DNA from 4 places in the Micromonospora zamorensis genome. Region 4 is predicted to be linked to each of the others. Evidence: riboswitches for the same ligand, from Rfam matches in the RefSeq annotation. Region 4 holds a riboswitch; each other region holds the start of a gene.

Region 1 (7,322 bases), 1.7 Mb from region 4:
CGCCTGCGGCAAGGTCGGCAAGCCGTACGTCTGGGGTGCCACCGGCCCGAACTCGTTCGACTGCTCGGGGCTGACCCAGTACGCCTACAAGGCGGCCGGGATCTCCCTGACCCACCACACCGGTGACCAGTGGAACGAGGGCAAGGCGGTTGCGCGAGCTGATGCTCGCCCCGGTGACCTGGTCTTCTTCTTCTCCGGGCTGAGTCACGTCGGGCTCTATCTGGGTAACAACCAGATGGTGCACGCGCCACGTGCCGGCAAACCGGTGCAGGTGTCCAGCATCAACACCATGCCGGTCGCCGGTTTCCGCAGACCTGGCTGATCCAGATCACGCACTGACGGCCCCCGGTCACCGACCGGGGGCCGTCGTTGTTCGTCAGCGGGGCGCGCCCACCGGGGAGGGCAGCAACTGCACGTCAGCGAGATCGACGTACATGATGCGGTGGCCGAACTGGATCTGCGCGTAGCGGTTCTTGCCGCGGATCACCGTCCAGTCGCCCGGCGACGAGCCGTCGAACGTGCTGGCCCGGTAGTACTCGCCGGCCAGCACCGCGCCGACTGCGTACCGCTGTCCGGCGGCCAGGGTGTACTGCAACGGCGAGATCGTCTGGTAGGGCACCCCGTCCGGGTACGCCGCCTCCTCCGGGTACGCCCGTCCGTACACGGGGATGGTCGTCCGACCGGGCTTCGGCGTGGCCACGACGCCGACGGTCCAACTGGCGGTCGGCGCGGTCGCCGGGTTGTGGAACCAGGCCCGCTGCCCGAGGTACCAGATGGCGGTCCAGTCGCCCTGCCGTCCGGCGAGCGCGTACGTCTGCCCGGCTGACGCCCGGGCCCCGTGGTCCGAAACGGCCATCGTGTTCGGGGTGCCGTCCGGTCGGAGCGCGATGTCGTTGACCAGCGGCGCGTCCGCGGACGGTGCGCTCCGCAGCACGACCGACGAGGAGCCGCGCGGCGCGCACGGGACGCCCGCAGTGACGCAACCGGTGAACGCCGGCTGGTTGGTGGCGTAGTCCGGGTCGATCCGGACCAGCCCGGTGGCCGGGGTGCCGGTGTCCAGCCGAGGTGCGTGCAGCAGGTCGAAGTAGTGCGTCCAGTCCCAGTACGGGCCCGGATCCCAGTGCATCCCCCGCACGGTCGAGGCGACGGTGCCGGGCACGTTGTCGTGGCCGATGATGTGCTGGCGGTCCAGCGGGATGCCCAACCGCAGCGCCAGGTGCCGCACCAGTTTCGCCGAGGTCCGGTACATCGCCTCCGTGTACCAGGTGCCCTGCGCGGCGAAGCCCTCGTGTTCGAGACCGATCGACTTGGCGTTGACGTACCAGTTGCCCGCGTGCCAGCCGACGTCCTTGGTCTTGACGTGCTGGGCGATGTGCCCGTCGACCGAGCGCAGCGAGTAGTGCCAGCTCACGTACGTCGGGTCCTGGACGAGTTTCAGAGTCGTCGCCCAGCTCGCCTCGGTGTCGTGGATGACGATGTACTCGATCTTCTGCCGGGCGGGCCGGTCGGAGAGGTCGTGGTTGCCGTAGTCCCCGTCGCCGAACGCCTCGTAGGGTGCCGGGATCCACTCGCAGGAGATGGTGCGCGGGCACTCCAGCCCGTCCGGGCGGGCCAACCGGCGCAGGCCCAGCCGGTCCAACCAGGAGCGCTCGGGCTGTACCGCGCGCGCCGGCAGGGTGATCCGCTGGCCGTCGTCGGTCATCCGGGACTCGCCCGCGGCGATGGTGGTGAAGACCTCGTCGGCGAAGGCCGCGGCGGCGTCGGCGCTGTCCGCACCGGCGTAGCGGGCCACCGCGCCGTACCAGGCCGCCGGGTCGGTGTCCGCTCCGACCGGCGCACCCAACTCTCGCTGGTACGCACTGAGCAACGCGGCCCCACCCCGGATGTTGACCGCCGCGTCGGTGCGCAGCGCCTCGGGGGTGGCACCGGTCAGTGCGGCCGCCGCGTCCACGGTCTGCAACGCGGCGGCGGTCGGTGCGGGGGCCTCGACGGGTCGGGGTGCGGGCACCCGGGAGGGCCGGGAGTCGTCACCGCGTGGGTCCTCGGCGCCGGCGTCGTGGTGGCCGCGCCCGGGTAGAGCGGCAACGTGGCGGGCGTCGGTCAGGTGCATCGGGCCGTAGCCGCCGCTCGTGCTCGGTGTGCCGGCGTTGCTGTCCCAGCGGGACTCCAGATAGGAGACGCCGAGCAGCACGCCCGTCGGCACGCCGTACTCGGTCGCTGCGGCGGCGTACTGCTGCTGGCGATCGGCGGTGGGTGCGGCGGTGGCGGCCGTGGAGAGTGGCACCGCGCTCGCGGCGGCAACGACGGTCGTGGCGAGCAGCGCGCGCCAGCCGGCCGACACTGTTGGATGGTGCATCGAACCCCCTAGATTCTCGCGGGTAGAGGTCAGGTCACCATCGCGCCGCTGGAGAGTCCGCGTCAATACCTTTCCATCTATCGACATGTTGAGAAAGAATTCTTCACACACGGTCGGTGACCCCCACCCGATCGGTACGGAGTGTCACGGCCGTACGGGTTGCGGATCGGTAACGGGCGTCTCTACTCTGGTCATTTGTCGGCCCGACAGCAGCTCCGCCCATCCCGGGCGGTAACGGACCGACACCGCCGAGTCGTTTCCGAGCGAACCGGGGACCCATGTCCCTCGGGGTGAATCCGCAGCCACTGCGGTAGGGCGCCGACTTCCCGCCCGAACCCGTCAGCTAACCCGGTAGGCGGTCAGGAAGAAGGAGTACGGAACCCCGGTGGCACTCCATGCCCCGCGGCCGTCGTCCGAGCGGTCGGCATTCGCCGTCCCGACGTCGATCGTGCCGCGCCCACGCTGGTCCCGCTTCACCACCGCTCTCGCCGCACTGGTCGGCGTCGCCGTCGTCCTGACGGGCAGCGCCACGGCCGCCCACGCCGACCCGTCCGTCGCCGAGATCGAGCGCCAGATCGACGCCGACTGGAACACACTCGAACCGATCATCGAACGGCACAACGCCACCCGAGCCGACCTCGCCGTCAAGCGCAAGCAGGCGGACGCGCTGGCCGCCCGCATCGCCCCGCTCGAGCGGCAGGTCGACGCCGCGATGGACAAGGTCAGCGCGCTGGCCGTGCGCGCGTACAAGGGCGAGACCGTCTCGACCGTCAACGCGATGCTCGGCAGCCGGTCACCCAGCGAGGTGGTCAGCCAGCTCGAAATGCTCGACCGGTTCGCGCACAACCAGCAGCAGGACGTACGCGAGGTCGCCGACCTGCGCGACGAGCTGGCCGCGCAGAAGGCGCCGCTGGACGAGATGGTGGCCCAGCTGGCCCGCACCGAGGCCCAGTTGGCGGCCAAGAAGAAGCAGATCAACGAGGAGATCGACCGGCTGCAGAAGCTGCGCCTCAAGGTGTACGGCAACGGGGGCGGCGGTCCGCTGCGTCCGGCGCCCTGCCCCGGCAGCTATCCCGGAGGCGCTGCGGGCACGGCGGTCAAGTTCGCCTGCGCGCAGATCGGCAAGCCCTACGTCTGGGGTGCCGAGGGCCCGAACTCGTACGACTGCTCGGGGCTGATGCTGGCCGCATGGGCGAAGGCCGGGGTGTCGTTGCCGCACAACGCCGCTCAGCAGAGCCGCGTCACCAAGAACGTCAGCAAGGCTGACCTGCGCCCCGGCGACCTGGTCTTCTACTACAGCGACATCCACCACGTCGGCATGTACGTCGGCAACGGCTGGGTCGTGCACGCCTCGCAGGCCGGCCAACCGGTCAAGATGAAGAAGGTCGACGACGGCCCGATCCACAGCTACGGCCGCCCAGGCTGATCCTGGGTGACCAGGAGGGCCCGTCGCGATCGGTCGCGGCGGGCCCTCGTCGTCTGACCGTGGTGCCTCAGCCCGTCAGCGGGTGGGCCAGGTGCGCCAGTGCTGCCAGGCGCGGCTGGGCGTCGGACCCCGCTGGCCCTGGTAGCGCGAGCCGTAGACCGTCGAGCCGTACGGGTGCTCGGCCGGCGAGGAGAGCCGGAAGATGCAGAGCTGCCCGATCTTCATGCCCGGCCAGAGGGTGATCGGCAGGTTCGCCACGTTGGAGAGCTCCAGCGTCACGTGACCGGAGAACCCCGGATCGATGAAGCCGGCGGTGGAGTGCGTGAGCAGCCCGAGCCGGCCCAGGGAGCTCTTGCCCTCCAGCCGGCCGGCGAGCTGGTCGCCGAGCGAGATGACCTCCAGCGTCGAGGCCAGCACGAACTCGCCCGGGTGCAGCACGAACGGCTCACCGTCGGGCACCTCGACCGCCGAGGTCAGGTCGTCCTGCTGCATCGCCGGATCGATGTGCGTGTAGAGGTGGTTGTTGAAGACCCGGAACAGCCGGTCGAGTCGGACGTCGATGCTGGAGGGTTGGACCAGGGTGGGCTCGAACGGCTCCAGGCCCAGCGTGCCGGCCTTGATCTCGGAGACCAGGTCGCGGTCGGAGAGCAGCATCGGACCACCATAGCCGCGTTGCCGAAAGTGCCAGGATTCGGTGCCGATGACCAGCGAGTCGAGGTCGCTGCTCGTACATTTGTTCGATAGAATGCCCACATGGCTTCCTGGTCCGAATTCGCCGCCGACGAGCCCCGACTCGCCGACGGGATCCGCGTTCTCCTCCAGCAGTACGGGCCAGGCTTCGGCTACCTGGCCACGGTCCGCGCCGACGGCGGGCCCCGGGTCCATCCGGTCTCCCCGGTCATCACCGACGAGGGCTTGTTCTGCTTCATCGTCGACTCTCCGAAGCGCCGCGATCTCGAACGCGACGGCCGTTACGCGCTGCACTCGTTCCCGCCGGAGGAGAGCGACGACGAGGCGTACGTGGCGGGTCGCGCCCGTCCGGTGACGGATCCGCTCCGGGTCGCACGGTTGGCGCAGGGCGCCCGGGCGGAGCCGCAGGTTGACTGGCGGTTGTTCGAGTTCACCGTCGACGTGGCGATGTTGGCCCGCCGGGAGCAGCACGGCCTCGGTGTCGCCGTCGGCGGGCCGGAGGTGCAGGTGTGGCTCGACCCGCTGGCCCCGGCCGCACCTTCAGCCGTACCGCAGGCTCGCCCGGCCCGCCGCAGCCGCAACGTCCAGTGTTCGGCCGCCTGACCTGGTCCTGGGGAGAAAGACGACCGGTGCCGGCCCCGTCGTGACGGGGCCGGCACCGGTCGTACGCGGGGAAGTTATGCCGCCCGGTACGCGTTCCACGCGGTCAGCATCCGGCTGGCCTGCCCGGGGGTGAACTGGTACATGCACGAGTCGTAGGTGTAGTCCATGAAGTTGGTGATCGGGTCCAGCCCGGTCGCCGAGCAGGTGTTGCGCCCGGTCGGGCACTGGTAGGCCGGCGACGCCTCGGCCGGGGTGTCGCTGACGCTGTCACCCGAGCCGCCGCACCCGCCCTGGAAGGTGTGGTAGAGGTTCAGCCAGTGGCCCACCTCGTGGGTGCCGGTGTCGCCCTGGTTGTAGTTGGTGGCGGTGCCGCCCGGCAGCGACTCGCTCAGCGCGACCACGCCGTCCATGCTGCTCAGGTTGCGCTGCGGGAAGGTCGCCCAGCCCAGCAGGTCGTTGCTGAGCTCACCGAGGTAGATGTTGAGGGTGTTCTTGCCGCCCACCCGCAACGAGGACTTCATCGACCGCTCCGCCGACGAGCCCTGCACGATCGGGTACCACGACGGGTTCGTCACCCGGTTGATCTTGTCGAGTCGGAAGGCGAACGCGGTGACCGCTCCGCCGGTCGCGCCGGCGTAGGCCTGGTTGAGCACGGTGATCTGCGAGGTGATCAACGAGTCGGGGATGTTGCCGCCGGCCCGGGTGCTGTTCTCCTGGATCACGTGCACCACCACCGGGATGGTGACCGTGGCCAGTGCCGTCGCGCCGGCGCCGGTGCGGAAGTTGGCGCGCTCGCGCAACGCGGCGGCCAGGTCCGCGTCCCGCTCGCGGACCTGCTGCGCGGTCAACTCGTTCGGGTCGTGCTTGGCCGCTGCACCGGGCTTGAGTCGGGCGTTGGAGTGGCTGTCGGCTGGCTCCACGCAGGCGCCGCCGGGCGCCGCGGAGAAGGCCGAAGCGGCCGGAACGACGCCCACCGCAGCGGTGCTGAGCAGCAGCGCGAGGGTCGTCGACGCGACACCGGCGGCACGCCGGGTCAGCAGGTTGGGACGGGGTCCCATGGGCCCACCTCTTTCTGGCGGCGCGGCAGGGGGTGTGTCACGCCGTGGCTGGCAACGTGTGGCAGACGTTACAACCCATCGAAGCATTTGAGAACGGCGATATGTTGCCGTCCGGAAACTTCTTCCTGGGTGCCTGGGGTGGCGGGCTCGCGGGGGTGCCTGGGTGCACCGGATCGACCACTCGGGTACAGTGGTGCCGCCTGCGGGTGTAGTTCAATGGCAGAACATCAGCTTCCCAAGCTGACAGTGCGGGTTCGATTCCCGTCACCCGCTCCACTGCGAAGGCCCTGGTCAGGACGTGAGTCCCCGCCGGGGTCTTCGATGTTCCGGGGTCAGCCGTCATGCCGTGTGCCATTAGCGTGCCATTAGCCACGGTCATCCCCGGCCCCGTCCCGGTCCGCTGACCCCTTCTTACCCTTCTTGCTGCCGGACTTCTTGCCCGGCTCGCCTTTGGTCTTGCTCGCGCTGCCTACCGACTTACCGGGCCCATTCCGGTCCACCCGCAACGCCTGGTGCAGCGCCTGGGCAATGGCACGGTCCGCTTCGGCCGTGGCGTGCTGATAGATCAACGCGGCCTGCGATGAGTCATGCCCCATCCGGGCCATCAGGTCACGGGTGCTCGCCCCGGTCTGAGCGGCGAGGGTGTTCCCGCTGTGCCGGAGGTCGTGGAAGTAACGGCCCGGATGCCCACCACCGCCCGCCGGCGCCGCGTTCGCCGCGCCGCCTCGGCGAAAACGCTGCTACACCACCAAAACCAGCGCCCCGCCGTCCCAAAAGGTCACATGATCATGTCGCCCTTGTCGCCATCTGAGGATGCCCGGTCGATCGGCGGAGCGGGGTGGAATCCCGTCGGAGGGGGCGGCCATGCTCCCTCCCGGCGCGGCGAGGTGTCGCGCCAGACGGGGAGTACCCATGCTTCGCAGCTCACCATCCGCCCGTACCCGAGCCGCACTGCCGCGCCGGATCGCCGGCGCGACCGCCACGGCGGCCCTGGCCGCCGCCGCTGCGGTCGGCGTCGCGGCACCGGCCGCCGCCGCGGACACCAGCACCCTCCTGGAGGGCGTCACCAGCGCCCGCGACGTCGCCGCGGGCGACGGCCGGGTCTTCGTCGCCGCGGTCGACCGGGTCGTCGTCGCCGACGCCACCGGCGCGGTGACCGACACCCTGGAGGGGATGGCCGGCGCGGTCG
Region 2 (7,322 bases), 3.3 Mb from region 4:
CTCGGCGCCGATCCGATGGCACCGGAGCGCTGGGCGACCCGGCGGCGCTACCTCGGTGACTTCCCGGCCGAGTCGTACGCCGACGCGTTCCTGGACGCCGCCAGGCGCGAGCTGGAGCCGGGCTGGAGCCCGCCGTCGCCCGGGCGGCCGGTCGAGCCGGACCGGGTGGCGGCCTCCCCCACCACCTGAGCCGCCGGGCCGCCGGGGGCGGCCCGGCCTCGGTCACCCCCGGTGGTCCGGGGAGAGCAGCCTGGGCGGGCCGCCCGCTCGGCCAGCTGGGGAACGGTTGGACGGGTACGGTCCGAGGCGTCAGCTGTCGCGTGCCCTAAAATCGCGGGGCCGGAGGTGCTCGATGCGCACCGCCAATCCCGGCCGGTCCGGGGTGTTCCGGGCGGACGTCGCCACGGACGAGAGGTGGAGCTAGTGATGCACCAGCGGATCCTCATGCGGGCCAAGAAGGGCCCCTTCGACGTCTACGCGCCGGAGGAGACCTTCGAACGCAACTGGATCGGCGACAACAACGGGAACCTGGTCTTCAGCCACGCCGCCCACAAGCTGCTCCGCACAACGACGGCGCAGATCACCTCCACCGAGTTCAAGATCGACCTGCGCGACGCCGACAAGATCAACGAGCAGTACGACGTGTACGTCATCCCGCTCGCCAACGCCTTCCGGCGCAGCTACGCGCATCGCGTGGCGGCCATGACCAAGCTGATCGAGCGGCTCAAGATCCCGGTGGTGGTTCTCGGGGTGGGCGTGCAGACCAACGTCGCCGGCGACCGGGAATACCTGCGCCCGATCGACGACGTGGTGAGCCGCTTCGTCCGGGCCGTGCTGGAGCGCTCGCACAGCATCGGGGTTCGGGGCGAGATCACCGAGAGCTACCTGCGCACCCTGGGCTTCTCCGCGGTCGACGTGATCGGCTGCCCGTCGATGTTCCTGCACGGTGACAGCCTGCGGGTGGAGAAGCGCAAGGAGTTCCTGACCCCGCACGACCGGGTCGCGCTGACCATCTCGCCGTACGTGAAGTCGATGGCGGAGGTGGTCTCCGCCCACCACCAGCGCTACCCGAACCTGCGCTACCTCCCGCAGGATCTGAAGACCCTCGGCACGCTGCTCTACGGCGACGCTCCCGCGGACCGAGGGAAAACCAGCGCGATCCCCGTCCACACCTCGCACCCCCTGTTCACGGAGGACAAGGTGCGCATGTTCGTGGACCCGTGGACCTGGATGGAGTACCTGTCCGGGTTCGACTTCGCCTTCGGTACCCGCATCCACGGCACCATCACCGCGCTGGTGGCCGGCACGCCGGGCTACCTCTTCGCGCACGACTCGCGCACGCTCGAGCTGGCCCGGTACTTCGACATCCCGCACCGGGTGATGGCGGACGTGCCGGCCGATGTCGACGCCGCCGACCTCTACGCGGAGGCCGACTACACGGCGCTGAACAACGGGCACAAGGCCCGCTTCGAGACCATGCTCGCCTTCCTCGCCAAGCACGACCTGGGGCACGCCTTCGCCGATGGCGACAGCGCCACCCGCTTCGACGAGCAGGTCCGCGCCACCACCTTCCCACCCGCCGTCCGCCCGGCCGGCGCCACCGGCTCCGATGTGCTGCTGGAACGGGTGCAGTGGCTGCGCGACCACAACCGAAGGCTGCTGACCGAGGTCGAGACCCTCAAGCAGCAAGAGCTGAGGACCCGGGTCAGGCAGGCGGTCGGCGGCCGGGTGCGACGCTTGTTGAATCGTTGACCCGCCGCGATCCTGCGGGCCGATCGCCGCGTGCGGCCGCCGGCCGGCCGGTGGCCTAGTATCGCGGGGCCTGGAGGTGACAGATGTGCCGCCTCCCGGGACACTGCCGGGCGATCTCCGGGGTTGGACGCCACCGCCGCCGGACGAGAGGTGGAGCCACCGATGCATAAGCGGATCCTGCTGCGCGCCCGCAAGGGCCCGTTCGACGTCCTCAGCGCCGAGGAGACGTACGAGCGGGACTGGATCGGTAAGAACACCGGCAATCTGGTCTTCAGCCACGCCGCGCACAAGCTGCTGGCGACCTCCACGGCCGAGATCACCCCGTCGCGCTTCCGGGCGGACCCACGCGACGCCGACGAGATCAACGAGAAGTACGACGTCTTCGTGATACCACTGGCCAACGCGTTCCGTCATGACTACGCGAAGCGGCTGACGTCGATGGCTCGGCTGATCGAACGGCTGAAGATCCCGGTGGTGGTGCTCGGAGTCGGGGCGCAGACCGACGTGGACGGCGACCTGGAGCAGCTCCGCCCGATCGACGAGCCGGTCAGCGCGTTCTGCCGGGCGGTGCTCGACCACTCGCACAGCATCGGCGTACGCGGCGAGATCACTGAGAACTACCTACGCAAGCTGGGTTTCTCGGCTGTCGAGCAGATCGGCTGCCCGTCGATGTTCCTGCACGGCGACAGCCTGCGCATCGAGAAGACGAAGGCGACCCTGGGCATCGACGACCGGCTCGCGTTCGTCATCTCGCCGTACGTCAAGGCGCTGGCCCCCCTCATCCTGCACCACCACCAGCGCTACCCGAACCTGCGCTACGTGGCACAGGACCTCTACACCCTCGGCACCCTGCTCTACGGCGACGCGCCGAAGCTGCGGGGCAAGACCGCCGACATGCCGATCCACACCTCGCACCCGCTCTTCGTCGAGGACAAGGTGCGGATGTTCATGGACCCGTGGCCCTGGATGGACTATCTCTCCGGGTTCGACTTCGCCTTCGGCACCCGGATCCACGGCACCATCACGGCGCTGATCTCGGGCATCCCCGGCTATCTGCTGGCGCACGACTCGCGCACCCTGGAGCTGGCCCGATACTTCGACATCCCGCACCGGTTGTTGCGCGATGCGCCGGCCGACGTCGACGCTGCCCAACTCTATGCGGAAGCCGACTACACGGCCCTGAACGAGGGCCACAAGGAGCGCTTCGCGCGGATCACCGCGTTCCTCGCCAAGCACGACCTCGGCCTCTCGTTCGCCGACGGAGACAGCGCCACCCGCTTCGACGAGCAGGTCCGCCAGACCGTTTACCCACCTGCGGTCCGGCCGGTCTCCGCCTACTCTCCCGAGGAGTTGCTGACGCGCATCCAGTGGCTGCGGGACGAAACCCGGACGCTCCAGACAGAGGTCAATACCCTCCACGCGCGGTCACTGCGCGGGCGGGTCAAGCAGGCCGTCGCCGGCCGGGTCCGCCGGATGCTCGGAGCCAGGTGACCAGCCACCGCGTCCGCTTCATCCAGCTCACCCGCGTCGGTACGGGTCGAGCAGCGCCAGCACGGCAGCCGGGTCCTCCACGTGTGCGTTGTGGCCGAGACCGGGCAGCGTGACGACCGGAACGCCGTACGCCTTGAGCTGCTCGTCGGTGACCAGCGGGTCGTGTTCCCCGCGGGCCAGCACCACCGGCACGTCGGTCGCCGCCAGCAACGGGGCCAGGTCTGGCTCGCCGACGCCGAAGGCTGTCGGGTCCATGGCGAGGCGCCACCGGCCGTCGACCTGACGCAACCCGGCGTCCACCACCGGATGATCCGGCGGGACCAGGCCGACCAACCCGGAGACGCGCAGGTAGCGGCGGGCCGCCTCGGTGCGGCTGGCGAACCAGCTCAGCGGGCGCGCGGCGAGCTCGGCCGCGCGGGTCAGCTCGTCGGGTGACCAGACCGCCTTGATGCCCAGCCCGACCACCGCGTCCACCGGCAGCCCGGCGGCGCGGGCGGCCAACGCCAGGCCGACCACCCCGCCCAGCGAGTGCCCGAGCACGACGATCCGGTCGTCGGCGACCAGGCCGTGGGCGATCCGCTCGGCGAACCCATCAAAGGAGTACGACGGCAGCGGGGCCGACCAGCCGTGACCGGCAAGGTCCGGTGCCAGCCACCGCCCGGGCCAGTGCTGCTTCAGCAGTGGGGCCGAGGGCAGCCAGACGTCCCCGGTCGCCCCCATCCCGTGCAGCAGCAACAGGATCGGCCCACGGCCTGCCCGGCCACCTGATTCATCCACCACGGCCGCAGTCTCCCACGGTTCGCGACCAGGTACGAGGGTGGTCGATGCGGCGCAGGCCTGACCGCTCGGTGAAGACGCCGCGGGCGCCGGCCCCTTGTGGGGGACGGCGCCCGAAGCGGTCAACGTGCCTGGGTCAGGCGGAGTAGCCCCGGCTGGCGATCCAGTTGGCCAGGTCGATCGTGGTGATCCAGTACGACGCGTCGGCCGCGTTGGCCGAGTCGGCGATTCGCACGGTCCGGCCGTTGTCCTTGTAACCCACCACGGCGATGTAGTGCCCGCCGCCGTAGGAGTGCCAGCCGCCGTTGGTGTCGGTGGCGTCGCCGACGACGTTGGCGACCACGCCACGGCCGTCGGTGATGGCCTTGACGACGTCGGCCTGGAGCTGGTCCATCTGGGCCGGGCTGGGCGTGCCGGCGAACATCCGGGTCCGGTACGGGGAGCCCTTCACCTCGGCGTTGAGCACCCGGGTGGTGTCCAGGGCCGAGTTGGTGCCCATCTCGGTGGTGCCCAGCTCGGCGCCGAGCTCGTTCTGGGTGCGGTCGATTCCGGCGGCGCTGAGAGCGTTGCGGGTGGCAGCCGGGCCGCAGTTGTAGTACGTGTTCTGCGCCTGGTAGTCGTAGTCGAGCACCTTGGTCGCCGGCGGCTTCGGCCGCTCCGGCTTACGGGTCAGATCCGGGTTGCTGCTGGCCTTGGCCGCGGGTGACGCGGCACTGGTGGCCGGCGCGGGGGCGGCGGTGGTCGGTGCGGTGCTGGCCGAGGGGGACGCGTCGCGCGCCTCGCTGCGGGAGGCAGCGGTGTCGCTGCGCATCTCGGCGACAGTGGTCACGGTGTGCTGGCTGGCCGGGGCGTCGTCGGCGCTGGTGACCAGGGCGCCGGTGGTGCTGGCGATCGCGAGGGCCGCAGCGGAGGCGACAACGATCTGGTAGGGGCGCTCGGTGGTGAGGCGACGGAGCTGACGCTTCAGGGTGTGCTTCACGGGGTCCTCCACGGATCGGGGGGAGAGCGGCACACCGGGGCCGGACCGGCATCCGGGCAGGCGCCAACGCGCGGACGATGGTCCGCGGATGGTGAACCGCTCAGGGGAACGCCCGGCGTGGCCGGGCGGTTAGGCGATGACCCGGGGGGGTCAGCTCACCGTCACTGGACGAATGAGCGGGGGCACCGCTACGCCGTGGAGGCGAAGGAACAACCGAGGGGTGGAAAGGTGCTGCACGAGGATGGAACTCCTTCCGACACCGCCTACCGGGTTAGCTGACGGATTCGGGCGGGAAGATCGCCCTACCGCGGGCCGTGGCTCGCGGATTCACCCCGGACTTACTGATGGGTCCCCGGTTCGTAGATCACGATTGAGCGGGTCGGCGCGGCGTCGCCTCTTGCGAACGGTTACCGCACCGGACAGGACGACAGTACTGGCCGGCTCTCACCCTGCCAAGCCGGGTTCACCTGCGTAAACCCCAATCGGCGCGACAATTTCTGCGCGTATTGCCGATGATGTGACTCGATGGGACAACCGGTTACGGCGACGCCTGCGGGCGACAACCGGACAGGCCGCCAATTATGCGGCCACAATCACGGGAAGAATCGAGCCAATCGTGCCCGACGCCCGATTCGCCATTGACATGACCGGGCTCACATAACGGATCGGGCTCAACCCGCGCGAGCCGGGCGCCAACGTGCCGCGAGGGCGGGACGGAACGCCCGGGTAGCCGCCCGGCGGGCGGGTACCGGGTTCGGCCGCAGCCGGGCCGCTGCCGCGTACGCCTCCTCGGCGAGAGTGCGGGCCGACTCGGCGGCCAGTTCCGCGTCCCGCCAGGCGGCCCGCTCCCGGGTGGCTGCGGCCTGGTAGTCGGCCAGCCTCGCGTCCCGGATCGCCCGGCTCAGCAGCACCTCCTGCTCGACCGGGTGCCGCCGGGGATCCCAACCGTGCCGGTGCCCGAACACGTCGCCGAACTGCGCCATGGTCAGGTCGCCCCGCCAGTGCGCCGCCGCCGCCGCGCGATGCAGGTAGCGCTCCCGGGAGGCGTACTCGGCGGGGGTGCGGGGGGTATGCGGGGTGGGCAGCGCCCCGGCCCCCGCGAAGCGACGCGCGGCCGCGTCCGCCTCGTCGTAACGGCCCCAGGCCCGCTCCATCTGCTCCTGAGCGGTCAGCCAGGAAGCCCGTCGCCGCCGGGCGTTCTGCCCCGCGCCGGCCGCGGCGACGGCCACTTCCTCGGCGTACCGGCGCAGGTCGACGGCCTCGGCCTCAGCCAACTCCCGGGCGGTGGGCGCCGCCGGGGCCGGGTCGTCCGTTGGCCGGTCCCGCTCGGGGCGGGCGGCCAGCACGATGAGTACGCCCAGTGCCAGCAGGAACAGGGCTGACCAGATGGCGGCGGCCTGCGGCACCTCGGTCACGAACTGGTAGAAGACGACGGTCTCCATGGTCGGCACCTCGGGGAGAGAACAATGCGGTGGGAGCCCCACCGGCCACCGGGCCACGGTGGGCCACGGATCGGCGAGGTGCGGGACGGGTGGATCGACAGGGCGCGGCGACGGGACGCTCGTCCCGGTGGATCAGCGCCCGGGTGGAGCCCGGGGCGCCCAGCTCCTCGGACCGTCCACGAGCGGCAGCCGTTCAGACCCGGCCGCGCACACCAGCGGCACTCCGGCCACCACGATGACGCCCCGGCCGCGCAGGGCCGGGTGCGAGTCGACTGAGCAGACCGGGAAGGCCTTCTCGGCGGCTCCCTCAGCGACCGCTGGGGCTGCGTGCACGGTCGGCGTTGGCGCGGCGGTCGGCGTTGGCGCGGCGGCCGAGGCCGGGCCTGCGCCAAGCGCCAGGGCCGCGACGACGGCGAGGCTGGTCAGCACCCGTGTCGCCCAGCGCGCCACCCACCACAGGGGACAGGTGAACGCGACCGGAAGCACGCCCCCACGCTACCGTCACGCCGGCCCGGGCGCATCGACCACGGGCGTGTCGGCGTACGCCGCGCCGACCGCGCTGACCAGTGCGGACGCCTCAGCGCGAGTCGACGTACGTCGATCGACCGCTGGCCTGCTCGACGTCGCCGACGGCGGCTTCGCCGGCCTGGGCCTGGGTCCCGACGCCATCGGCGGTGCGGTCTTCGCGGCCGTTGACTTCAATGCCGGCGGTGCGTTGCTGAGGGACGGCCACCTGGCGGGCCGGGCGGCGTGGAGCGAGCCGGCGCATCATCGGGGTCTCGACGAAGCGGTGCAGCAGCCCGGCGAGGACCAGGTTCACCAGTAGGAAGCCGAGCACCGCGACGGGGCCACGCCAGCCCTGGAAGCCGGTCCCCCAGTCA
Region 3 (7,322 bases), 2.2 Mb from region 4:
GAGCAGGTCTGCCATCTCCCTTTCGTAGCTGAGATGGCTCGTGGTCCACGCGGTGCCGAGCCCGCGTTCCCGGGCGGCCAGCATGAAGCTCCAGAACGCCGGGATGACCGAACCCCAGGCCCCGGCCTGCCCGCGCACGCTGGCCAGCTCGGCGCGGGACTCGACCCGCAGGCAGGGGATGAGCAGCAGCGGCACCTCGTGCAGGTGGTCCGCCAGGTGTTGCAGGCTGCCGGCGATCCGGCCCCACTGCTCGGAGGCGAAGTCCATCCGGCTGAAGGCCGGCCCGGTGCCGCCCGACGCGGGTGGCGGTGCCATCAGCCCGAGTCGCCACAGTCGGGCGACGGCGGCCCGGGTCTGCGGATCCTCGACGAAGATGAAGTCCCAGCGTTGCCTGTTGCGGCCGCTGGGGGCCTGAAGTGCGATGCGCAGGCAGTCCTCGATCACGTCACGGGGGACCGGGCGTCCCAGGTCGAGGCGCTTGCGGACGGCGCGGGTCGTGCTCAGGACCTCGTCGGCGGACAGGCCCAGTGTGCGCGGCCCGCTCTGCCCGGCCGGTCTGGTGTCGCTCATGCGGGAACTCCCACTCGTTCGGTCAGGTCGAGGTTGGCGATGACCGCGGGAAGGAGCCCGGGAAACCGGTCATTGATGTCGTCCGCACGCAGCTCGTGTCTGCGGAAGCTGCCGTTGGGCGTGACGCGGAGGACGCCGGCTGCCCGCAGCACCTTCAGGTGATGCGACAGCGTGGACATGCTCACCTCGGACAACGCGTCGAACTTCCCGCAGACGACCCCACCGGCCTGCGCCAACTGTCGTACGACACTCAGGCGCACCGGGTCGGCGAGGGCGCCGAGCACGGTGGCGAGGTCGACCGAGGCGAGATCGGGATGATGCAGGGCTCTCATGGACGCCATGCTAGCTTTGATTTCGTGATTTCGAAAATCGTCCAAGTGAAGAGCGGAGCACGGTCATGCCGGTCGACACAGTGATCTTCAGCGGGGAGGGCCCGCACGCCGATCCCTGGCACCCGTTGTCCGAGACCAGCGCGGCGATCGCCAAGCTCGTCGGCGACGCGGGCCCGGTGGCGATCGTGACCACCGTCGACCAACTCGAGGCCGCACTCGACGGCGCCCGCCTCCTGGTGGTGAACGCCAGCGCCGACCGCACGGCTCCGATCCCGCAGGACGAGGAGTTCGGCCGCGTCCTCGACGCCTTCCTGGCCCGTAGCGGCAGCCTGCTCGCCACGCACAGCGCGACGATCGCGTTTCCCCAGCTCGCGACCTGGCGATCCACGGTTGGCGCCGCCTGGGACCACGGTCGGACCTTCCACCCGCCGATCGGAACGAGCCTCATCCGACGCACCGACATCGAGCACCCGATCACTACCGGTCTCGTGGACTTCGAGGTGCACGACGAGCGCTACACCGACCTGGAGTTGCTCGACGGCGTCGACGTCGAGACTCTCTACGTCCACGACGAGGGTGGCGACACCCACCCGCTCGTCTGGGCGCGCACGGCCGGGAGCAGCCGGATCGTCTACAACGTACTCGGTCACGACGCCCGGTCGTACGAGTCGCCGGGACACGTCGAGCTGCTGCGGCGCATCGTGCTCTGGCTCCGTCACCGCATCTGATCCGCAACGGTCCACGGTGGTCACTGCACATTGACCACCCACCCGCAACCGCTGCGGGTGACGCCCCGCGTACCCCGGTGAAGAACTTCACAGGGGTTGGGCGATCGTCACCGACCGTGCCTAACGTCGGTCGGGTTCGCCACTGCGGACACCACGGCCGGCAACGCCAAATCCTGCCCCCGGTCGGTGGAACCCAGTCACCCGGGCAGGAGCGGGGGACCCAAACGTTCCTCGGTGCACGTCACCTCGGGGTGAAGCCGCCATCGTGCGGCCGGGCTCCTCGGCCCGAACCCGACAGCTCACCTCGCCGGCGTGGAGGAAGTTCACATGACGTCTGTCTACACGCCCCGTCACCGACGGGTCACCACCCGCCGTCTCGCCGTCGGCACCCTGGCCGTCGGTGCGGTCACCGGTGCTGTCGCCCTCTTCGGCCCGGCCGCCCCCGCGCAGGCCGCAGTCAACTGGGACGCGATCGCCAAGTGCGAGTCCGGCGGTAACTGGAAGATCAACACCGGCAACGGCTACTACGGTGGCCTGCAGTTCTCCCAGAGCACCTGGGCCGGCTACGGCGGCAAGAAGTACGCCGCCCGCGCCGACCTGGCCAGCCGCGGCGAGCAGATCGCCATCGCCGAGAAGGTGCTCGACGGGCAGGGCATCGGCGCGTGGCCGACCTGCGGCAAGAAGGGCGGTTCGTCGGGCGGCTCCGCCACGAAGCCGTCGACGAAGTCCACCGCGAAGCCGTCGACGAAGTCCACGCAGAAGCCCACCGCGAAGTCCACGGCGAAGCCCACCGAGCAGCAGGAGCGGCCCTCGCGGCGGGAGCAGCCGGCGACCCGCAACCACGAGCGCACCGCGCCGACCACGGGCGGCCAGACGTACCTGGTCAAGCCGGGCGACACCCTGTCGGAGATCGCCGACAGCCACCGGGTGACCGGCGGTTGGCAGGCGCTCTACGAGCACAACCGGCAGCTGATCGGGGCCGACCCGGGCCTGATCTTCCCGGGTCAGCGGCTCAGCCTCTGACGGTCTTCCCGCGTCAGCGGCTCAGCCTCTGACGGATGACACACGAACGCTCGGCCGGGTCACCGGCCGAGCGTTCGTACGTGTGGTGCGGATCAGCCCGAGCGCCCGTACCCCGGGGGGAAGCCGTCACGCCGCGGAGGCGGATGCCTTCGACCCTCGGTGCGACGCGACCGGGCCGGCGTTCCAGCCCCAGCGGGGCGCCGGTGCGCTGCCCTCCCCGGACCAGCCCGTGCCGCCCTCCTCGTTGTCGTCGCCGTCGACGGTCATCTCGACCGGGGCGGGTGTGCTGCGGGCCAGTCGCATCGACTGCTCCGCGCCGGCGCGGGCCGCGCACGGCCAGGACTGCCCGGCGCACTGAAGGTTGCGGCACTGACCCTCGTCGTCCGGCTCGTGGGCGCTCAGCACGTCGATCGCCAGTTGCCAGAGCAGCGGGTCGGTTACGTCGTGCGGCCGCTCGGCAGTGCGACTCGGCCGGTTGCTGGTGTCGTCGTCGGACATTGTGGGTCCCCCCTTGTCAGGCTGTACCCCACAAGGGTCACCCGTGAGCCGCTGGTTAAACCGCCGACCTGCTGTGATGTGTCTCCGGTCGCAGCGGTCGCCGGGACGCCGCACGCAGATCGGTCAATCCGGCAGCAGCGGCATCTCGACGCCCGGCTCCCGGCCGAGCAGGACCGCTCGGGTCAGCGCCGCTGAGCCGAACCGGTCGCGGACCGCGTCCACCGCAGCGTCCAACTCAGCGCCAGGATCGCGGTGAAATGGCAGCTCCGGTTGCACGGGGTTGTCGTCCAGGTTGCCCACTGAGACACCGATCAGGGTGACACCACGACGATCGATCTCGGTCAGCGCGGCTCGCAGCAACGCGCGCGCGGCGGCGAGCAGCGGCGTCGTGTCGGCGGTCGCCTTGCCGATGGTGTGCGAGCGAGTGGCCCGGGTGTAGTCGCCGAAGCGCAGCCGCAACACCACGGTGCGACCGGACCGCCCCGCCGCCCGCATGCGGCGGCTGACCCGGTCGACCAGGCCGGCGAGGATGGCATCCAGCTCCGCCGGGGCATGCGGGGTGCGGCTCAGCGCATGCTGCGCGCCCATCGAGCCGCGTCGCCGGCCAACCTGCACCGAGCGGGGATCGCGGTTGTGCGCCAGGGCGTGCAGGTGCCTGCCGGCGCCCGACCCGAGCAGCGACACCAGGGCGGCCTCACCGAGGCGGGCCACCTCACCGACCGTACGGATCCGGCGTTCCCGCAGCTTCGCTGAGGTGACCGGCCCGACGCCCCACAACCGCTCGACCGGCAGCGGGTGCAGGAACGCCAACTCGGCGTCCGGTGCGACCACCAGCAGACCGTCCGGCTTCGCCACCCCGCTGGCCACCTTCGCCAGGAACTTCGTGCGGGCCACACCCACCGTGATCGGCAGGTGGACCCGTTCACGAACCTCCCGGCGCAGCCGCTCGGCGATCTCGGCCGGCGACCCGACCAGCCGCCACAGGCCACCGACGTCCAGGAACGCCTCGTCGATGGAGAGCCCCTCGACCAGTGGCGTGGTCTGCCGGAAGATCTCGAAGACCGCCCGGCTCGCCGCCGTGTACGCCGACATCCGGGGCGGCACCACGATCGCGTCCGGACAGAGGCGGCGCGCCTGCTGACCACCCATCGCGCTGCGTACGCCTCGCGCCTTCGCCTCGTAACTGGCCGCGAGGACCACGCCGGCGCCGACGATCACCGGCCGCCCCCGCAGGCGCGGGTCGTCACGCTGCTCGACCGACGCGTAGAAGGCGTCCAGGTCGGCGTGCAGGATGCTGGCGCCGGGCGACACGTACACATGTTCGCATGGCGGGTGGCCATCTCTGCAATGAGCTGGGCGAACGTCCGATCAGTCGAGGCAGAACTCGTTGCCCTCCGGGTCGGCCATGACGAGGTGACCGGCACCCAGTGGGGGAGCGGGCTCGTGGCGACTGAGTCGGGTGGCGCCGTATCCGGCGAGTCGTTCCGCCTCCGCCTCCAGCGCCGCCATCCGCTCGTCACCCGTGAGCCCGGGAGCGGCCCGCACATCGAGGTGTACGCGATTCTTCACCCGCTTGGGCTCGGGCACCCGCTGGAAGAACAGGCGCGGTCGTACACCCTCGGGGTCGACCACCGCTGAGGCGTCGTTGCGGTTCTCCGGCGGGACCCCCATCGCGTCCAGCGCCTGCTCCCACGACTCGAAGTCTCCGGGCGGTCCCTGCAACTGGTAGCCGAGGGCCTCGGCCCAGAACTCGGCCAACCCGGCGGGGTCGGCGCAGTCGAACGTGATCTGGACGTCGCGGGCCATGTCAGCTCCCTGTCTCGTGATCTGGTCGGTCATGATCCCAGCCTCTCGTGAATAGCGGACAGGGTCGTTCCGCGATCCGTGCGACGATCGGCGTGTGACCGTCGAGGCAACGACCGAGCGGGTGCTGCGGTTGCTGGCGTTGCTCCAGCGGCGACCATCCTGGACCGCCGCCGACCTCGCCGCCGAGCTGGGCGTCACCGACCGCTGCGTCCGCCGCGACGTGCAGCGACTGCGCACACTCGGCTATCCCGTGCAGGCGGTGTCGGGCGTCGGCGGTGGCTACCAGCTTGGCGCGGGCACCCGGCTGCCGCCGTTGCTCCTCGACGACGAGGAGGCCATCGCGACGGCGGTCTCCCTGCGCCTCGCCTCGGGCGGCACGATCGCCGGAGCGGGCGAGGCGGCCCTGCGGGCGCTCGCGAAGCTCGACCAGGTGATGCCGTCGCGGTTGCGTGCCGAGGTGCGGGCGGTGCACGGCGCCACGGAGACGCTCCTGGGCCCGGTGGCCGAGATCGACGCGGAGCTGCTGGTGACACTGGCGCGGGCCTGTCGCGACGCGGTGCGGGTCCGCTTCACCTACGCCGGCCGCGACGGTGGGGACCGCGAACGGACTGTGGAACCGATCCGGATGGTCACCACAGGTCGCCGCTGGTATCTGATGGCCTGGGACGTCGACCGCGACGACTGGCGTACGTTCCGGCTCGACCGGATGGGCGCGGCGACCGCGACGACCTGGCGCTTCCGAGCGCGCGAGCATCCGGATCCGGTCGCGTACGTGCAGCGGTCGGTGACCGAGGCGCCGTACCGGTATCTCGCCCGCGTGCGGGTGCACGCCCAGCCGGACCGGGTGCGGGCGTTGGTGCCACCGCAGGTCGGGCGTGTCGAGGACGACCGCGACGGATGGTGCGTGCTGGTCGTCGGCGGCGAGAGCCTGGACTGGCTCGCCGCGCATCTGGCACGCCTCGATCACGAGATGGAGGTGCTGGAGCCTCCCGAGTTGCGCGAGGCCGTCGGCCGCCTCGCCCGTCGCCTCGCCGTGCTGGCGGGTGGGCCATCGGAACCGGGCGGGTAGTGGCGCAGCGCGTAGTGCCGCAGCGACACCGGGCTGCCGTCCGGGGCGGTCCATGGTGCCGTGCTCGTCCCGACGCGCCGCCAGCCGGTGCGCTCGTAGAGCGCGGCGGCCGCGGCACCACCGGCGGCCAGCTCCAGCACCAGGTCCGTACCGCGTCTGCTCGCCCACTGGCGGGCACGGTCTAGCAGCGCGCTGCCCAGCGCCAACCCTCGGGCGGACGGCACCACGAAGAGGCGAGCCACCTCGGCTGTCGGCCGGGCCGGCGGCCCGCCCACCGGGTCGGGGATCCGATGCACCGCGACATGCCCCACGACGGCCCCGTCGGCGTCGACCGCCACCCAGGCGCGCGCCGGGTGCGGCTCGCGCAGCCAGCGGTGCGGGTCGGCGGGCCAGTTCAGCGGGTACCTGTCGACCCGGTGAACCTCGGCGAGCCCCGCGACGCAGCCGTCCAGGTCGGTGGCGCGCCGCCGGCGGATCCGGGGTTGGTTCACAGGTCGTCGAACGGGCCGGCGTAGCGGAACTCACCGCGGATCGACTCCCGCCACGCGGTCAGCGGCCGGGCCTGGAAATACTGCGGCCCCCACGGCTGCGGCGGGGTGACGCCCAGCTCGACGGCGGGCCGGAACCCGAAGCGCGGGTAGTAGTCAGGGTGCCCGAGCAGCACCACCAGCGGCTCGTCCCGCGCGTCGGCTGCGCCGAGCACCGCGTGCATCAACGCGTGGCCCACCCCACGGCGCTGCCAGTCGGGCAGCACACCGAGTGGCCCCAGCCCGAGCGCCACCGGCTCGCCGGCCACCCGGCCGCGCGTGGCCACCACGTGCCCCACCACCTGGCCGTCCGAATCGGTCGCCACCAGCGAGTACGCGGGCAGCCAACCCTCGTCGGCGCGCAGCGCGTCGACCAGGGTCGCCTCGACCGGTACGCCAGCGCCGTCGGTCCTGGCGAAGGCGGCGGAGTGAACCGCCCGGATGGCGTCGGCGTCGGCGTCCGTCTCGCGTCTGATCAGCACCGCGCCACCATAGGCCCACCGTGTCGCCGGCTCCACGCCTTTATCACCTGCGCCGATGTGTCGACGGTCGTCGCTTCGGAGTCACGCCGGCGGGCACGCCCGGCGGGCATGACGCGAAAACGACTGATGACTGTGAGGCATAAATATGCCTCACAGTCATCAAGCTCATGGGCCCAAGGGCTCGGACCTGGGACCTCAGCCCACGGCGGTGGCCGAGGGTGGGGCGCTGCCGCCCTGGGGCACCTCCGGAGTCATCAGCCGGATGATCTCCGCCCGGTCGGCCGGCG
Region 4 (7,322 bases):
CGGGCGGAGATCAACAACCTGGCTGCCACCCACCCGGGTGACGGCTGGGAGGCCACCGAGAAGCGCCTGGTCGCGGCCGGCGTCTTCGAGGGCTGAGCTCTCCCCCACCGCAACACGTAGAGCGCCCGCCGGGAGTCCCGGCGGGCGCTTTCGCGTGTCCGGCGTGAGATCGAAAAGGCCACGGTCGAGCGCGTCAGGGCGGGTTCAGCCCGGATCGAGCAGAGCGACCTCACCGGTGGCCAGGTCGTAGAGGCCACCGACCACGGCCACCCTTCCGGCGGCGATCGGCCCGGCCAGCAGGTCGTCGGCGCGTAGCGTGCCCACCGTTCGCCGGACATGCCGGCGGATCGCCAGCGGATGCACCGCCGGGTCGTCGATCCCCACCTCGGTCACCGCCGGGGCGATCTCGTCCACCAGGTGCGCCAGCGACCCCCCGGGACGTTGCCCGCTGCGCAGCGCGTCCACCGCCGCGCCCACCGCGCCGCACCGCTCGTGGCCGAGGACCATCACCAGCGGTACGCCGAGCTGGCCGACCACATACTCGATCGAGCCGCACACCGCGCGGTCGAGGACATGCCCACCGGTACGGATCACGCAGATCGCGCCGAAGGTCTGGTCGAAGATCGCCTCCAGCGGCACCCGGGAGTCGATGCAGCCGAGCACCACCGCGTACGGCTGCTGATCGCCGGAGGCGGCCGCGGCGGCGGTGACGTCGTGTCCGTGGATCGGCTGGCCGCTGACGAACCGCCGGTTGCCGGAGAGCAGGTCTGCCAGCGCGGCGCGGGGCGTCCCCCCGGCCTGCCGTCCCTGCCCCGCCGCCCCGCCCATGGACGCCCCCGACGACCCCATGCCGTACAGCTTGGTCCCCCGCCGACGACCACGGGCGCGGTCGGGAATGTTAGCCCCGGCGCGATTGACGTGGTCTGATGGCGGGTAGCCCGTGTTACCGCCGGGTATCCCCGGTGCTGGTGATGCTGGGCGGCCCTGGGAGGCGGCGATGCCGGAGCGGTTCGAGGTGGGTCTGCCGGACGGCGTGCGGCTCAACGTCGAGGTGACGGGGCCGACGGACGCCCCGGTGACCGCCATCCTGCTGCACGGTTGGACGCTGGACGGGCGCGCCTGGCACCGACAGGTCGACGCGCTCACCGCGGCGCCGCTCGGCGGGGCGGTGCGGGTGGTCACCTATGACGCGCGGGGGCACGGCCGCTCCAGCTGCATGGCGCTGCCCACGGCCACACTGGCCCAGCTGGGTGACGACCTGGCCGCGGTGATCGACGCGGTGGCGCCTCCCGGGCCGGTGCTCCTCGTCGGGCACTCGATGGGCGGCATGACGATCATGGAGTACGCCCACCGCCACCCCACGCACTTCGCCGCCCGTACGGCCGGGCTGGTCTTCGTCTCGACCACCGCCGAGGGGCACACGCACACCGTCTACGGGCTCTCGCCGCGGATCGCCCGGTTGATCCGGCTGGCCGAGACGACCGGAGCCGGAGTGCTCGCCCGGTGCGGGTCGTGGCGAGCGCCCCGGGCCCTGCTGAACGCGCTGCAACCGAGCATCCGGTGGATGCTCTTCGGCGACCGCTGCGAGCCCTCCGACATCCGCCTGGTGACCTCCGCGGTGGCTCGTGCCTCGCTGCGCTCGATCGGCGGGTTCCGCGCCTCCATCGGCACCCAGCACCGACTGGACACCCTCGCCGCGTTGGCCCACCTGCCGGCCGCCGCCCTGGTCGGCGACCGGGACCGACTGACCCCACCGCCCTGCGCCGAGTCGATCGCGGCGGCGCTGCCGGCCACCGAGCTGACCGTCTGCCCGGGTGCCGGGCACATGCTGATGATGGAGCGCCCGGACGAGGTCAACGCCGCCCTCACCGGCGTACTGCGCCGGGTGCTCGCCGCACCGCAGCGCGGGGTGACACCCGCCGGGACGGGCGTCTGAGCGCGTTCCCGCACCTCGGGCGCGGCGGGCCGGGCCGGGGGCCGTACCCTTCTGCGGTTGGCTTGCGCGGTTTCCGCCGCCTGCCGGCGACCTTCGAAGGAGCGTGCGTTGACCGACCAGACCGGCCTGGAGCAGGAGATCGCCGTCGAGCAACGCCACCTCGACCGGGTGTACGCCCGACTCGCCGAACTGCGGCAGTCGGCGGTCCGCGCCGAGCGTGACGGCTACCGGATGGCTCGGGTGGGCACGCACGGGGCGCTGGTCGAGCGCGACGCGATGGTCTTCCACGCGGCGCAGCGGCGACACACCCTGGACGCCGAGCACGAAGGGCTGGTCTTCGGCCGGCTGGACCTGCGCGACAGTCAGGTGCTGCACGTCGGGCGCCTCGGCATCCGCGACGAGGACGCCCGCACGCTGGTCGTCGACTGGCGGGCGCCGGCCGCCGCCGCCTTCTACCAGGCCACCCCGGCGCAGCCGCTGGACGTGGTGCGCCGCCGCACGATCCAGTCCCGCGCCGAGCGGGTCACCCGCATCGAGGACGACCTGCTCGACCCGAACGCCGCGCCGGAGGGCATGACGGTCGTCGGTGACGGCGCGCTGCTGGCCACCCTGTCCAAGGCCACCGGCCGGGGCATGCGGGACATCGTGGCGACGATCCAGCGGGAACAGGACGAGGCGATCCGCTCCCCCGGCTCCGGGGTCACGATCGTCGCGGGCGGCCCCGGCACCGGTAAGACCGCTGTCGCCCTGCACCGGGCCGCCTTCCTGCTCTACTCCGACCGCAGCCGGTACGCGGGCGGCGGCATCCTGGTGGTCGGCCCGTCGTCGGTCTTCGTGGAGTACATCGGCTCGGTGCTGCCGTCGCTGGGCGAGGACACCGCGACCCTGCACTCGCTGGGCACCCTGTTCCCGGGCATGAGCGCCACCCGCACCGACCCGCCCGAGGTGGCGGCGGTGAAGGGCTCGCTGCGGATGCGTCGGGTGCTGGAGCGGGCTGCCCGCGACGCGGTGCCGGGCGGCCCGGGTGAGCTGCGGCTGCTCTACCGGGGCACGCTGCTGCGGCTGGACCGGACGGCACTGGACCGGATCCGGGACCGCGCGTTGCAACGGGGTGCCCGCCGCAACGAGGTGCGCCGGGCCGGCTTCGACGGGGTGTTCGCCGCGCTCTGGGCGCAGGCCCGTGAGGTGGGCATTCGACTGCCGGACCAGCGGACCTTCGAGGCGGAGATCGCCGAGCGGTCGGAGTTCCGGGAGTTCCTCAAGGCGTGGTGGCCCCGGCTGCACCCTCGACACGTTCTGGGCTGGCTGGCGCAGCCGGACCGCCTGCGCCGGTACGCCGGGGGGATCCTCTCCTCCGCGGAGATCCGGCTGCTCAGCGCCGCGTACCGGCACCTGGACACGACCGGGCTGACCATCGCCGACATCGCGCTGCTGGACGAGTTGGACTCCCTGCTCGGCAAGCCGGCGCAGTCGGCAAAGGCCCGGCGCGACCCGTTCCAGCTGGCTGGCGGCGTACGCGAGTTGAGCACCCTCGGCGAGCGGCAACGGGCCGCCCGTGCGGCGGCGCGCGAGCGCCCGGAGGACTACCGGGACTACGCGCACGTGGTCGTGGACGAGGCGCAGGACGTCTCACCGATGCAGTGGCGGATGGTCGGTCGACGTGGCCGTCTGGCCTCCTGGACGGTGGTCGGCGACCCCGCCCAGACCGCGTGGACCGGGGACCCCGACGAGCTGGACCGGGCCCGGGACCAGGCGCTGGGTCGGCGCAAGCGGCACGATTTCACGCTCACCACCAACTACCGCAACTCCTCGGAGATCTTCGCGGTGGCGGCGGCGGAGATCCGCCGGCTCTATCCTGACCTGCCGCTGCCGACCGCGGTCCGCTCCACCGGGGTCGACCCGGTCGAGCTGGTGGTGCCCCCGAGCGGGTTGGAGACCGCGACAGTGGAGGCGGCCGCCGGCCTGCTGGCCGAGGTGGAGGGCACCGTCGGCGTGATCACGCCGGTCCCCCGCCGCGACGAGGCCGCCGGCTGGGTCGCCGCACTCGGCGCGCCGAGGCTCCAGGTGGTCACCAGCCTGGAGGCCAAGGGCATGGAGTACGACGGGGTCGTGCTGGTCGCGCCGAGCGAGATCCGGGCGGATCCGGGTGCCGGGGTGCGCACCCTGTACGTGGCGCTCTCCCGGGCCACGCAGCGCCTCACCACCATCGACCCGACCGGCTGATCCGTGCTGGCGAGCGGCCGGCGAGAGTTGCCGCCCCTACACTTGCATACATAGCGATGTGAACATACATTTGACCGGGTCCCGACTGGCGGCGGAGGGTGGTTCTCGTGGGCGCAGGTCATGACCACCACCACGGGTCCGTCGCCAATGCCGCACACCAGCACCGGGGCCGCCTCTGGGCGGCATTCGGGCTGCTCGCCACCCTGATGGTGGTCGAGGCGGTGGCCGCCCTGCACACCGGCTCGCTCGCCCTGCTCTCCGACGCCGGGCACATGTTCACCGACGTGCTCGGCATCGGGATGGCGCTCGCCGCGATCACCGCGACCCGGCGGGCCACCGGCGACCCGCAGCGCACCTTCGGGCTCTACCGACTCGAGGTGCTCGCCGCGCTGGCCAACGCCGTCCTGCTCTCCGGCGTCGCGATCTACGTGGTGATCGAGGCGATCCGCCGCTTCGGCGACCCGCACGAGGTCATCGCCGGCCCGATGCTCGCGGTGGCCGTGCTCGGCCTGCTCGCCAACATCGCCGCCTTCGCCCTGCTCCGCACCGGAGCCCGGGAGAGCATCAACCTTCAGGGTGCCTACCTGGAGGTGCTCGGCGACCTGCTCGGCTCGGTCGGCGTGATCGGCGCCGCACTGCTCATCACCGTCACCGACTGGTGGTGGGCCGACCCGCTGGTCGCCGTCGCCATCGGCGTGTTCATCCTCCCGCGCACCTGGCGGCTGGCACGGGCCGCCGTCCGCATCCTGGTGCAGGCCGCCCCGGAGCACCTCCAGGTGACCGCCGTGCACGACCGACTGGCCGCGGTCCCCGGTGTGGTCGAGGTGCACGACCTGCACGTCTGGACGCTCACCTCCGGCATGGACGTGGCCTCCGCACACCTGACCATGGCACCCGGGGCGGAGGTCGGCGCGGTGCTCACCGCCGCGCGTACGGCCCTGCACGACGACTTCCGGATCGAGCACGCGACGTTGCAGATCGAGCCGGGCGCCGCCTCCGGAGCGTGTGGCTCGATCGAGTGGTGACAGCAGCTCTCGTGACGACGCACGCACCGTCCGTCACATTGGCTGCAACCACCCCACCGGCACCGGTAGGCTCGGTCCCGGCCTCCACCAGGCGGCGCCCTCCCGGCGCCGGTGGTGGTCGCCGCCTAATCGCCCGCGAGGGCGAACCGGGGAACCACGTACCTGGGGTGCATCCGCGTCAGCGGTAGGGATCTTCCGTCCCGAACCCGTCAGCTAACCCGGTCGGCGGCTGACGGAAGGACATGCACAGTGGCACCAGCACGACCACCCGCCGCCCGACTGGCGGCCCTGATCGTCGCGATGTTCGCCCTCGGCGTCGCGCTCCCGGCCGGCACCGCCTCGGCCGCTCCCCCGACCGGCCTGCGGGCCGCCGCCCCCGACTCCGACGAGGAGGGTGGCACCCCCGCGCTGCGAGCCCAACTCGAGGCGGCCAGCAAGGGCTACCTGGACGCGAAGCGCGCCCTGGACGCCTCGGTGCAGCGGCAGCAGCAGCTCACCACCCAACTGAAGACCATCGAGGTCGAGCTCAACCAACGCAGCGGCAAGGTCGGCGAGATCGCCGGCGTCGCGTACCGCACCGGCCGGCTCAGCGCGATGTCGGCGCTGCTCAACAGCGACAGCCCGGAAGGCTTCATGGACCGGGCAGCCGCACTGGACGCGGTGGCCGCCAACGAGGACCGGGTGCTGCGCGACCTGCTCAGCAGCAAGGACCAGGCCAACCGCACCCAGGTCGCCCTGAACGGTGAGATCAACGAGCAGCGCAAGCAGGTCGCGGTGATGGCCAAGCGCAAGGAGCAGGCCGAACGGGCCCTGACGGTGGCCACCACCCCCAAGCCGCAGCCCGCCGCCGACACCGACTCCAACCGGGGCACCTCCGCCGCCAACGCGAAGGCCGCGCCGCGCAACTCCGACGGCTCCTGGCCGTCGGAGACGTGCAGCGTCAACGACCCCACGCCGGCCAGCGGCTGCATCACCCCGCGCACCCTGCACGCCCTCAACCAGGCCAAGGCGGCCGGCTTCACCCGGTACGTCTCCTGCCACCGCCCCAGCGGCTCCGGCGAACACCCGAAGGGCCGGGCCTGCGACTTCGCGGCCCAGACGGGCGGCTTCGGCGGTGACGCCACCGGCGGCGACAAGACGTACGGCAACAACCTGGCCGCGTACTTCATCCGCAACGCCGACCGGCTCGCCGTGCTGTACGTGATCTGGTACAGGCAGATCTGGCTGCCCAGCAGCGGATGGAAGTCCTACAGCGGGGCGGGTGGCGACCCGTCCAGCGACCACACCAACCACGTGCACCTGTCGGTCTACTGATCCGGCCGTTCCCCAAAGTGTGTGATGCCTGTGAGTCATCAAGATGACTCACAGGCATCACGTTCGTCCGGGCAGCGCTTTCCGACCGGGCTACGTCGCCGGGCGTACCCCTGATGTCGTCGCTCGTCGGACGACCCGGCGGCGGTCGGCGGGCAGCATCGCGGTATGCCTCGGATCCCACCCACCGCCCGCAAGGGGCTGCTCACCCTGCACCTGGTCACCTCGCTGGGCTGGCTCGGCGCCGACCTGGTGCTGCTCACCCTCGGCATCGCCGTGCAGCGTGGCGCCGACCCGGCGGTGCTCTACCCGGTCGGCGCGCTGGTCGGCACCGTCCTGTTCGCGCCGCTGAGCGTCCTGGTCTGGCTCATCGGTGTCGCCAGCGCGCTGCTCACCCCGTGGGGCCTGCTGCGCTACCGGTGGGTGGTGGTCAAGCTGGTGCTCACCACGGTGATGGTCGGGCTGGTGCTGTTCCTGCTCACCCCGAATCTGCGGCACGCCGGAGCGGTGGGCGCCGCCCTGCCCGCACGGGACCGCGCCGACCTGGTGATCGCACCCGCGGTGTCGACCAGCCTGATGATCATCGCGACGGTGCTGTCCACGTACAAGCCGTGGGGACGGCGTCCCGCCGCCCAGCCCGCGCTGGCGGGCCACGCCCGCAACCGGTGACCCCGCTGCCGTCCGCGCTCGGGTCAGGCTGGGGGCGGCGGGTCGCCGGTGCGGTCGAGGGCAGCGCCGAGGCGGGTGGCCAGGGCGAGGTGGGCGGCTCGGGCCTGACGGAACGCGTACCGGAACAGCGGGGTCGGCGCGGTCAGGGTGATGTCGAC

What was found. A riboswitch is a leader RNA that binds a small molecule or an ion and turns the genes downstream of it on or off. The one in region 4 is predicted to bind cyclic di-AMP.
Region 1: another riboswitch for cyclic di-AMP. It lies ahead of GA0070619_RS28480 (C40 family peptidase); the one in region 4 lies ahead of GA0070619_RS20575 (coiled-coil domain-containing protein).
Region 2: another riboswitch for cyclic di-AMP. It lies ahead of GA0070619_RS06360 (C39 family peptidase); the one in region 4 lies ahead of GA0070619_RS20575 (coiled-coil domain-containing protein).
Region 3: another riboswitch for cyclic di-AMP. It lies ahead of GA0070619_RS10580 (LysM peptidoglycan-binding domain-containing protein); the one in region 4 lies ahead of GA0070619_RS20575 (coiled-coil domain-containing protein).

The regions. Positions count from the first base shown of each region.
Region 1 is NZ_LT607755.1:6,360,634-6,367,955, forward strand. It holds gene GA0070619_RS28470 (C40 family peptidase) at 1-322, shown strand, start outside; gene GA0070619_RS28475 (N-acetylmuramoyl-L-alanine amidase) at 377-2,341, opposite strand; cyclic di-AMP (ydaO/yuaA leader) riboswitch at 2,593-2,728, shown strand; gene GA0070619_RS28480 (C40 family peptidase) at 2,742-3,782, shown strand; gene dcd (dCTP deaminase) at 3,858-4,436, opposite strand; gene GA0070619_RS28490 (pyridoxamine 5'-phosphate oxidase family protein) at 4,536-5,075, shown strand; gene GA0070619_RS28495 (zinc metalloprotease) at 5,150-6,133, opposite strand; tRNA gene GA0070619_RS28500 (tRNA-Gly) at 6,336-6,409, shown strand; partial or broken gene GA0070619_RS28505 (hypothetical protein) at 6,499-6,822, opposite strand; gene GA0070619_RS28510 (hypothetical protein) at 7,046-7,322, shown strand, end outside.
Region 2 is NZ_LT607755.1:1,408,314-1,415,635, reverse strand. It holds gene GA0070619_RS06380 (CDP-glycerol glycerophosphotransferase family protein) at 1-189, shown strand, start outside; gene GA0070619_RS06375 (polysaccharide pyruvyl transferase family protein) at 427-1,752, shown strand; gene GA0070619_RS06370 (polysaccharide pyruvyl transferase family protein) at 1,915-3,243, shown strand; gene GA0070619_RS06365 (alpha/beta fold hydrolase) at 3,271-4,023, opposite strand; gene GA0070619_RS06360 (C39 family peptidase) at 4,157-5,011, opposite strand; cyclic di-AMP (ydaO/yuaA leader) riboswitch at 5,245-5,386, opposite strand; gene GA0070619_RS06355 (hypothetical protein) at 5,671-6,441, opposite strand; gene GA0070619_RS06350 (hypothetical protein) at 6,574-6,927, opposite strand; gene GA0070619_RS06345 (acyltransferase family protein) at 7,019-7,322, opposite strand, start outside.
Region 3 is NZ_LT607755.1:2,491,361-2,498,682, forward strand. It holds gene GA0070619_RS10565 (nitroreductase family protein) at 1-570, opposite strand, end outside; gene GA0070619_RS10570 (ArsR/SmtB family transcription factor) at 567-902, opposite strand; gene GA0070619_RS10575 (ThuA domain-containing protein) at 968-1,630, shown strand; cyclic di-AMP (ydaO/yuaA leader) riboswitch at 1,785-1,957, shown strand; gene GA0070619_RS10580 (LysM peptidoglycan-binding domain-containing protein) at 1,958-2,653, shown strand; gene GA0070619_RS10585 (hypothetical protein) at 2,780-3,151, opposite strand; gene dinB (DNA polymerase IV) at 3,275-4,462, opposite strand; gene GA0070619_RS10595 (VOC family protein) at 4,520-4,957, opposite strand; gene GA0070619_RS10600 (helix-turn-helix transcriptional regulator) at 5,052-6,026, shown strand; gene GA0070619_RS10605 (GNAT family N-acetyltransferase) at 5,921-6,517, opposite strand; gene GA0070619_RS10610 (GNAT family N-acetyltransferase) at 6,514-7,035, opposite strand; gene GA0070619_RS10615 (FMN-binding glutamate synthase family protein) at 7,231-7,322, opposite strand, start outside.
Region 4 is NZ_LT607755.1:4,686,102-4,693,423, forward strand. It holds gene GA0070619_RS20550 (hypothetical protein) at 1-96, shown strand, start outside; gene GA0070619_RS20555 (carbonic anhydrase) at 205-849, opposite strand; gene GA0070619_RS20560 (alpha/beta fold hydrolase) at 998-1,936, shown strand; gene GA0070619_RS20565 (HelD family protein) at 2,045-4,159, shown strand; gene GA0070619_RS20570 (cation diffusion facilitator family transporter) at 4,267-5,184, shown strand; cyclic di-AMP (ydaO/yuaA leader) riboswitch at 5,297-5,428, shown strand; gene GA0070619_RS20575 (coiled-coil domain-containing protein) at 5,434-6,498, shown strand; gene GA0070619_RS20580 (hypothetical protein) at 6,664-7,164, shown strand; gene GA0070619_RS20585 (SRPBCC family protein) at 7,188-7,322, opposite strand, start outside.